4 regions of the Ralstonia sp. 25C genome follow, and region 4 is predicted to be linked to each of the others. Evidence: predicted binding sites of a transcription regulator. Region 4 holds the regulator's gene; each other region holds the start of a gene.
What was found. Region 4 encodes FNR, which switches genes on or off when oxygen is low (the NO sensors DNR and NnrR bind a similar motif). Its sites were predicted from a motif close to TTGATNNNNATCAA; they were not measured.
Positions count from the first base shown of each region.

Region 1: a site for FNR is predicted at 1,182-1,195, ahead of ACS7SF_RS16690 (universal stress protein). Genes of this name have one in related genera too.
Region 2: a site for FNR is predicted at 1,266-1,279, ahead of hemN (oxygen-independent coproporphyrinogen III oxidase). Genes of this name have one in related genera too.
Region 3: a site for FNR is predicted at 1,231-1,244, ahead of ACS7SF_RS21535 (PHA/PHB synthase family protein). Genes of this name have one in related genera too.

Region 1 is NZ_CP196737.1:3,550,922-3,553,119, forward strand. Features, by position in the region: gene ACS7SF_RS16675 (MgtC/SapB family protein) at 1-296, shown strand, start outside; gene ACS7SF_RS16680 (YgaP family membrane protein) at 297-479, opposite strand; gene ACS7SF_RS16685 (CBS domain-containing protein) at 512-979, opposite strand; gene ACS7SF_RS16690 (universal stress protein) at 1,290-1,790, shown strand; gene ACS7SF_RS16695 (universal stress protein) at 1,807-2,198, shown strand, end outside.
Region 2 is NZ_CP196737.1:1,863,333-1,865,530, reverse strand. Features, by position in the region: gene ACS7SF_RS08680 (UvrD-helicase domain-containing protein) at 1-1,227, shown strand, start outside; gene hemN (oxygen-independent coproporphyrinogen III oxidase) at 1,337-2,198, shown strand, end outside.
Region 3 is NZ_CP196738.1:682,869-685,066, forward strand. Features, by position in the region: gene ACS7SF_RS21535 (PHA/PHB synthase family protein) at 1-1,160, opposite strand, end outside; gene ACS7SF_RS21540 (hypothetical protein) at 1,393-1,857, shown strand; gene ACS7SF_RS21545 (HD-GYP domain-containing protein) at 1,882-2,198, opposite strand, start outside.
Region 4 is NZ_CP196737.1:409,048-411,245, reverse strand. Features, by position in the region: gene ccoG (cytochrome c oxidase accessory protein CcoG) at 1-269, shown strand, start outside; gene ACS7SF_RS01845 (FixH family protein) at 306-545, shown strand; gene ACS7SF_RS01840 (hypothetical protein) at 542-796, shown strand; gene fnr (fumarate/nitrate reduction transcriptional regulator Fnr) at 834-1,508, opposite strand; gene ACS7SF_RS01830 (sulfite exporter TauE/SafE family protein) at 1,742-2,198, shown strand, end outside.

The DNA.
Region 1 (2,198 bases), 850 kb from region 4:
TGCTGGTGACGGCCTTGGCAAAGATGTGGTTTGGATCGGCGGCTGTGGCTGCCGTGACCCTGTTGGGTGCCCTGGCAGATGTGCATGCCGCCACGGCCTCCATTGCCGCGCAGACGACCAATGGCACCCTTGCGCCCCCGACGGCCAGCCTGCTGATCATGCTGGCCCTGACGGTCAATACGCTGGCCAAGCTGGTGGTGGCACTCAGCGGCGGCAAGGGCTATGCAACCCGTGTTGCCATCGGCCTGCTGACCATGGTGGCCCTGGGTTGGGCCGGCTTTCTGGTTTCGGGGTGATCAATCCCGGCCGATGCCCAGCACCCAATAGAGCGGGCAGATGCGAATCGCGCCCGTCACCAGCGGCACCAGTCCAAGCCAGCCAACCCACGCCGGCACCTTGCCGAACGCCGCCAGCAGAATCATGGCGATGCCGATCAGGATGCGGACCACGCGATCGGGGGTTCCAACATTGGGCAGCATGATGTGCTCCTCGTCGTGAAAAAGAAGACGCGCTAGACCGTCAGCTGCGACGGTGTGCTTGAAGCCGGTTCGGCACAGCGGTCGCGGCCCAGGATGCCGGCGAGCAGCGTCCATTCGCCGCCCATCGCGCGGATGGTGTCATCCAGCGTGAGCATGCCGATCAGCCGTTGCTGCGCGTCGATCACCGCCAGCCGGTGCAAGCCATGGCCCATCATCGTGCGCAGCGCCTCGCTGATCACGGCATGGCCCTGGATGGTCAGCACGCCGCGCGTCATGGCCTGCGCCACCGTGGCGCGGGAGCAATCGTCGTGGTCGGCGATACCGTGGACCACCATGTCGCGGTCGGTGACGATGCCCGCTACGCGCGTGCCGGTGGCCGTTTGCTCGGTCACGAACAGCGCACGCAGACCCTGGTCCCGCATCATCCGGGCGGCTGTCTGCAGCGTCGTCGACGCCGAAACGTGGACGATGCGGCGCGAGCAAATCTCGTCAACCCTCATGCTGGACTCCGTTGCACATTCGTTTTCACTATAAGGACGGGGCACTATCGGGTGTTGATCCCGCACAAGGTGTGAGGCCCCTGCGACGCGGCTTTTCCTGGAGCGGGCGTCGCGGCAAATAGGCGGATGAGTCTAGCGGGCGTCGCATCTTGCCCATTGAGGCAGATCAAGCGAGCACCACACCCCGGCGCCGGGGCAAACGCTGATGTAAATCAAGGGGCCACCGCGCAGTTGATCCAACATGGAAGCAGACAAACTGAGGCCCGCAAGCTGACCCCCGCGCGCGGCCCGGTTGATATGGAGGCTCACCATGTACGACAGGATCCTGGTGGCGTTGGATGGCAGCGAAACCGCCGATCGCGCCCTCGACCAGGCCATCGAGCTTGCGCGCAAGCTCGATGCAGAACTGGTCATCGCTCACGTCATTGACAACAGCTACCTCAAGTACGACGTCGGCTATATCGACGTGCGCGGTTTTACCGAAGCGCTCATCGACCAAGGCAAGCAGATTGTGGTCGCCGGCCGCGCCAAAGCCGAAAAGGCTGGGGTGCGCGTCAAGACGATGGTGGTGGACGACCCCATCGGCACGTTCGACATGGGCTACGCCATTGAACAGGCGGCCCACGATGTGGATGCCAAGGCCATCGTGCTCGGTACCCACGGCCGGCGCGGGTTCCGGCGAATGCTGCTGGGCAGCGTGGCCGAGGCCGTGGTGCGGCAGAGCCGGTTGCCGGTGCTGCTGGTGCGTGCCGTTGAGGCGCAAACCGAGCACGAGGCAACGCAGCCGCTCTCCAACGTCGTGATTGCCTAAACGCTAAGGAGTGGACATGACTTATGCCAGCGTGATGGTGCATCTGGATGCCAGCGAAGGCGCCGTGCACCGCCTGCACCTAGCCATGCAGTACGCCCGCGCACACCACGCCCGGTTGATCGGCGTGTATGCCAGCTTTATGCCGAGCCCCAGTTGGTTCTACATGATGGAAGGCGCAGCGCGATACCTGGAGGAAGACCGCCACCGCCGCGACCGCGTGCGGGATGTCGTGCACGCGAACTTTCGTGACGCCACGGCAGCGTTGGGTGAGCAAGCGGAATGGCGTGCTGTAGAGGGCGATCCGCTTGCACTCGTGCTGCGCGAGGCGCGTGAGGCCGATCTGCTGATCGTCGGCCAGCGCAACCCGGATGACCAGACTGGCTTTGTTGCAGCCGATTTTGTCGAAAC
Region 2 (2,198 bases), 1.5 Mb from region 4:
AACGCCGCCAACGCGGTGATCGCGCAGAACCCGAAGCTGTTCGAGAAGACGCTGTGGAGCGAGCACGGCATGGGCGACGCCATCAACGTCACCAGCGCCAATGATGAAGAGCACGAAGCCGAAAGCGTGGTCTTCAAGCTCTCCGCGCACAAGTTCGAGCGCCGCGCGCAGTTCCGGGATTACGCGATCCTGTATCGCGGCAATTTCCAGGCGCGGCTGTTCGAGCAGATCCTGCGCCGCGAGCGCATTCCGTATGTGCTCTCGGGCGGGCAGAGCTTTTTCGACAAGGCGGAGATCAAGGACTTGTGCGCGTACCTGCGCCTGATTGCCAATGCCGATGACGACCCCGCGTTCATCCGCGCCATCACCACGCCCAAGCGCGGGGTGGGCAATGCGACGCTGGAAGTGCTGGGTTCGTTCGCGGGGCAGGCGAAGGTGTCGCTGTTCGAGGCGGCGATGATGGGCGGCATTGAAGCGCAGCTCGCGCCGCGCCAGTTGGAGCCGCTGCGGGTGTTCTGCGAATTCATCGTGCGGCTGTCGGACCGCGCTGCAAAGGAACCCGCCGCCACGCTGCTCGACGAGATGATGGAAGGCATCCACTACGAGGCCTACCTGTACGACACCTACGACGAGCGCCAGGCCCAGAACAAGTGGACCAACGTGCTGGAGTTTGTCGACTGGCTCAAGCGCAAGGGCACCAAGCCCGAGAAACAGGACAGCGAAGGTGACGACAATGCGGCCACCGGTTTCGACAATGCCGATGGTTTGATGGACGAAGGCAAGAACTTGCTCGAACTCACGCAGACCATCGCGCTGATCAGCATGCTCGAAGGCAGGGAAGAGGACCCGGATGCGGTGCGCCTGTCTACGCTGCATGCGAGCAAAGGGCTGGAGTACCCGCACGTGTTCCTGGTGGGCGTGGAGGAGGGCATCCTCCCGCACTGCCGTGAAGACGATGACCTGACCGACGAGAAGATCGAGGAAGAGCGCCGGTTGATGTATGTGGGCATCACACGCGCCCAACGTAGCCTGCATATCAGCTGGTGCAAGAAGCGCAAGCGCGCGCGGGAGACGGTGGTGTGCGAGCCCTCGCGCTACATCGCGGAGATGAAGCTGGGCGACGATGCGGGCCCCACGCCTGAAGACACCATGCCCGCCATGTCGCCCAAGGACCGGCTCGGTGCGCTGAAGGGGCTGCTGGCCGCCAAGAAGCCGGTGGCGACGTAGCAGCGCGGGTGGCGCATCCGCTAGCGCGTTGACCAACGTTGACGCATATCAACGCGACGCCCAGGGGGGCGTTTTACGATGAAACATCGCCCCCATACCGCTCGCACCCATGTTTCCGTTTGCCAAGCCGGCTGACGCTCCGTCTGCCGCAAACGACGCGGCTTTTCGCTGGTCTGCGCCGCAAGTGCGTGACCTTGCCCAGCGTTTTGATACGCACGGCCCGCGCTACACCTCGTACCCCACAGCAGACCGTTTCCACAACGGCTTTGACAACGCCGACTACCTCGACGCGTTGCACCGGCGTGCGGCGATCGCGCCCGCACTGCATGCGCCGCTGTCGCTGTACATGCATCTGCCGTTCTGCGCGAACCTTTGCTACTACTGCGGCTGCAACAAGGTCATCACGAAAGATCACGCGCGCAGCGCACGGTACGTGCAGACGCTGGCGCGCGAGATGGCCCTGGTGGCCGAGCACATTGGCCCGCTGCGGCGCGTCAAGCAATTGCACTGGGGCGGCGGCACACCCACGTTCCTCGCCCATGATGAGATGCGCGCCGTCATGGCCGCCACGCGCGCGCATTTCGATTTGACTAGCGATGCGGAAATTTCCGTCGAACTCGACCCGCGCCACGCCGACGACGTCACGCTCGCCGTGCTGGCCGAGATCGGTTTCAACCGCGCGAGCCTCGGCATCCAGGACTTTGACGAAGACGTGCAGCGCGCTGTCCACCGCATGCAGAGCGTGGAAGAGACGCGTCGCGTGGTCGACACTGCGCGCCGCCTGGGCTTCGAGTCGATCAGCTTTGATTTGATCTACGGTCTGCCGCATCAGCGCACCGAGACCTTCAACACCACGCTGGACCGCGTGCTAGAGATGGCGCCGGATCGCCTGTCCGTCTACAGCTATGCGCACCTGCCACACCTCTTCAAGCCGCAGCGCCGGATCGATCTACTCGCGTTGCCCACTGCCG
Region 3 (2,198 bases), on a different replicon from region 4:
AGCATCTGGAAAGCGCCCGCCATCTGGCTGGCCCGCAGGTAGCCGGTCTGTGCCATCTGTGCTTCCAGCAGGCTGACCTGGGCCTCGTCGATGAAGAGGCCGAGTTCACCCGGCTCGCAAAAGTCGGTCTGCGCCGCGAAGAGCGTCATTGATGCGAGCCGGCTATCGCCATCGCGCGCCATGGCGGCGGCCGCAATGGCCAGCAGCGTGCCACCCAGGCAGTAGCCGGTGGCGTGCACGCGCCGGCCGGGCACGATGGCATTCACGGCGGCGAGCGCGTCGAACACACCGAGCTGGAGGTAGTCGTCCATGTCGAGGTCGCGGTCGGCCTCGTCGGGGTTCTTCCACGAGATGCAGAACACGGTGTGGCCCTGCTCCACCAGATAGCGGATCAGCGAGTTCTGCGCAGACAGGTCGAGGATGTAGTACTTCATGATCCAGGCCGGCACGATCAGGATCGGCTCGGCCTGCACCTTGGGTGTGGCGGGCGCGTACTGGATCAACTCGATCAGCCGGTTGCGCAGCACCACCTTGCCGGGGGTCACGGCCACGTTCTCGCCCACCACGTAGCCTTCGGTGCCGGCAGCCGCGGCGCCGCTCATCGCGCGCTCCGCATCGTCCAGCGCGTTGAGTGCGCCGTGCACGAGGTTGCGGCCGCGCTGCTCAAACGTCTGGCGCAATACGACCGGGTTGGTCGCCAACTGGTTGCCGGGTGACAGCATGTCGAGCCACTGGCGCGCAGCAAAGGCCACCACGTCTTCGTGGTGTTTGGCGACGCCCCACACGCCATGCGTGGCGGCGTCCCACCATTGCTCGGTCAGCAGAAAGGATTGGTGCAGCACATTGAACGGCCACAGGCGCCATTCGTCTGCGGCAAAGCGCCGGTCGTACGCGGGCGGCAGCACACACAGGCAGGGCTGCTGCGGTCCGGCGGCCATGCAGCCGCGCGCATAGCGGGCGAGCTGCTCCGCTTGCGTCAGCGCCAGGCGGAACAGGTCCAGCCGCTTGCCCGGCGATACCGCAAGATGCAGCGCCCAATCCAGCCATGCCAGTTGCATCGACACAAACGACAGCGAACCCGTGGCGCGCGCTAGCGCGGCATGAAACGGCGGGTCGATCTGTTCAGCAGCAGAGGAAGACAGCACGGGGGCAGCGCGCATGGGCGGGGGGGCGGTGTTAAACGATTGCGTGGAGTCACATTGATTAGATGCCACCCGCACGCCGCCCAACTTGACGCACCTCAAGCCAGCAAGAGAGCAACGCCTCTAGAACGTTTCATATTCCAGACATGACGCGCCAGCCAAACCGACCCTTGATCGACATCAGCCTCGCCTGCGGCGGCAGGCGTAGGCTCACCCACATCAGTGCGCGAGAAAGAAAGGGGGGAGCACCATGCTGGAGCGGCAGCCCGATGAGGTGGTGGATGCCACGCTGTGGGAACTGGAACAGACGGCCAGCGCCGCCTTGCCGCGGTCCGCGCTGGTGCGCGCCACGCGCAGCGCTTGCGGTGGCTGCAACATCCTGGCGGAATGGACTTCTGCCGGCGCGCATGGCAACCCCACGCGCTGCACCCTGACACTGCACATGGCTGCACGCGAGGCGCGCACCTACTGCCGCCTGAACCACCCGAAGCGAGAAGACATCCGCCAGCAACTCAGCCAGTGGTTACGCACCCAGGTTGCGGCGCACGTAGCCGAACCGGCGACGGGCAAGTTGGCGGATACGGGATTCGACCTGCAGTGCACGGCACCGTGGGCGTTCTTCTACGATGACGTGGACCCGATCCGCGTCGATGCACAGGACAAGACGCACGACTTCGCGCTCTATCGCGGTGCGCCACCACCGCCGCTGACCTAGCCGCGGAAAACGTGGCGGCGTGTGTCAGCCGACGCCACGCACGTGATCAAAGAAGGTCCATGACGGCTGTTCGTTACCGTAGAACTGGCTGACCGCCGCCACATCACCGTGCTGTGCGAGCAGCTCTCCCGCGACCGCGTGCATGCGCCGCACGCCCGGCATATCGCGCAAGAACGCATCCACCACCTGCGGGTCGAAATAGCTGCCGCTGCGCTCAGCCAGCGCGGCCAAGGCCTGTTCTTCCGTCATGCCTTGCCGGTACACGCGCGGCTCCGTCATCGCGTCAAACGCATCGGCCACGGCCACGATGCGTGCGGCCAGCGGAATGTGTTCGCCCGCCA
Region 4 (2,198 bases):
GCCTGCAACTGATGAATGCGTCCGAGCGCCCCGTGCGCGTGACGGTCACGGCAGAAGGCTTGCCGGCGCTGCAAGTGCTCGGTGGCAGCGGTGAATCGACCACGCTCGAACTGGCCCCCGCAGCCAACCGGTTGCTGCCTGTTCTCGTGCGCCGTCCGGCCGATGACATACCGCCCGGCTCGCACAAGATCCGTTTCGTCATCCAAGCAGATAGCGATCGTGACAGCTTGGTGCTGCGCGAACCGTCCAGCTTCATCGTGCCGCGCTAACGCGGTATTCAGCGGTATCCCCAACAGGAGGCACAGATGCACGCAACGCAAACTTCCGCCCAAGCCCGACCGTGGTGGCGTGAGCCTTGGCCGTGGCTGCTGATGGCCGGCCCCTTCGTCGCCATGATTGGATGCGGCGTCACCATCTGGCTGGCCGTGTCGCATCCCGACCCGGTCATCCAGGACAACGTTGTGCGACGCGGGTTGGTGATCGAAAAGACCGCCGCCGTATCGGCTTCGCGTTCCGCCGATGCCGCCCACGCGGAGGTCCGATGAAACGCCGCATCCTGATGTGGATCCTGTGGCCGGCGTTTTTGTGTGCCGCGCTGGCCGAGCTGGTCGTTTTTGCGGTGGTCGATCCCGCAGACCTGCGCTTTTTCGGCGAGCAGATCACCGTGTCGGCCGATGCGGTCTACACGGTGTCTTTCTTTGTGTTCTGGCTGTTGTGCGGCTTGTCGAGCGCGCTCACGCTGTATGTGTCGCCGGGTATCGGCAAACTCGAAGCGCATGAGCATCCGCTCATTTGAGCGGCTGCCGGAGGCGGGTTTAGTGGGGAAGGCGGGTTCAGGTGGCCTGACCGCTCATCACTTGGCGCAGGCCCGCCATGTCGATCAGCTTGACGTGGCGCTGGCGGATCTGGATCAGGCCCGCCTCCGCAAAGCGCGAAAACAGACGGCTCACGGTTTCCAGCTTCAGGCCCAGGTAGCTGCCGAGTTCTTCACGGCTCATACGCAGCACGAATTCGGTGGACGAGTACCCACGCTGCGCCGAACGCTTGGACAGGTTCAGCAGAAACGCGGCCAGGCGTTCCTCGGCGCGCATCGAGCCGAGCGTCAGCAGCATCTGGTGGTCCTGCGAAATCTCCTTGCTCATGATCCGCAGAAACTGATGCTGCAGCGACGGCAGCCGACGCGAAAGCTGCTGCAATTCGTCATAGCGCACCACGCAGACTTCGGTGTCTTCCAGCGCCGTGGCATCCGACACATGCCGCATATCGCCAATACCATCCAACCCGACAATCTCGCCCGGCAGGTGAAAACCGGTGATCTGGTGGCGGCCGTCTTCCAGCGTCAGATGTGTTTTGAGTGTGCCAAACCGAATGCCGTACACGCCCTCGAGCGGATCGCCCAGTGCATACAGCGTTTGCCCTTTCTTGATGCGGATGCGCTCGGTCACCAGCTCATCCATTTTGCGCACGTCATCCGAATTCATGCCCACAGGCAGGCAGATTTGCCCCAGTACGCAGGTGGAGCAGCGCGAGGCTTGGTCGGAGAGTGCGATTCGTGTGAGCACAGGCGGGGGCGTGAATTTCGAGCGGGTGAAATGAGAAATTCTTATGGTGCAACTGGGCCGTATTATAGCGACGACCTTGCTGCTATCGGATGTTTCCGATGGCGTGAATCGCGGAAAACCCAGTTGATTCCCGCGCGTAAAACCATAACTTTGGTCCATATCAAAAGAGCATCAAAAAGATGAGTGCGGCTGCGCTGTTGAGCGTTTTTCTGATCGCGCTGCTTGGGGGGGTGCATTGTTTGGCGATGTGCAGCGGCGTTGCGCTTGCCGCAGAGCGGGGCGCTGCGCCGGTGCGTATCGTGTCGCGCCGCCGGCTGTGGTTTGAGCAGGTGGTCATGCACGCAGGGCGGTTGACCACGTATGCGTTGTTGGGCGCTGCCATGGGTGCGCTGGGCGCGACGGTTTGGCGTCAGCAGTGGCTGCCCATCCAACGCGGGCTGTTTGCACTGGCCAGCTCGCTGCTGCTGGCGTACGGGCTTTTGCTGCTCTTGCGAACAACGGGGGATGCCTGGCGCGCCCCGATGGTGGAGCGAGTGCTGGGTCGCTTGGCGGGAGGCGTGTCCGGTTTGGCCGCCCGGCTGGGAGGTCGCTTGGGCGCGCAGCCTCCGTTGGTTCGTCGCTACATGATCGGACTCG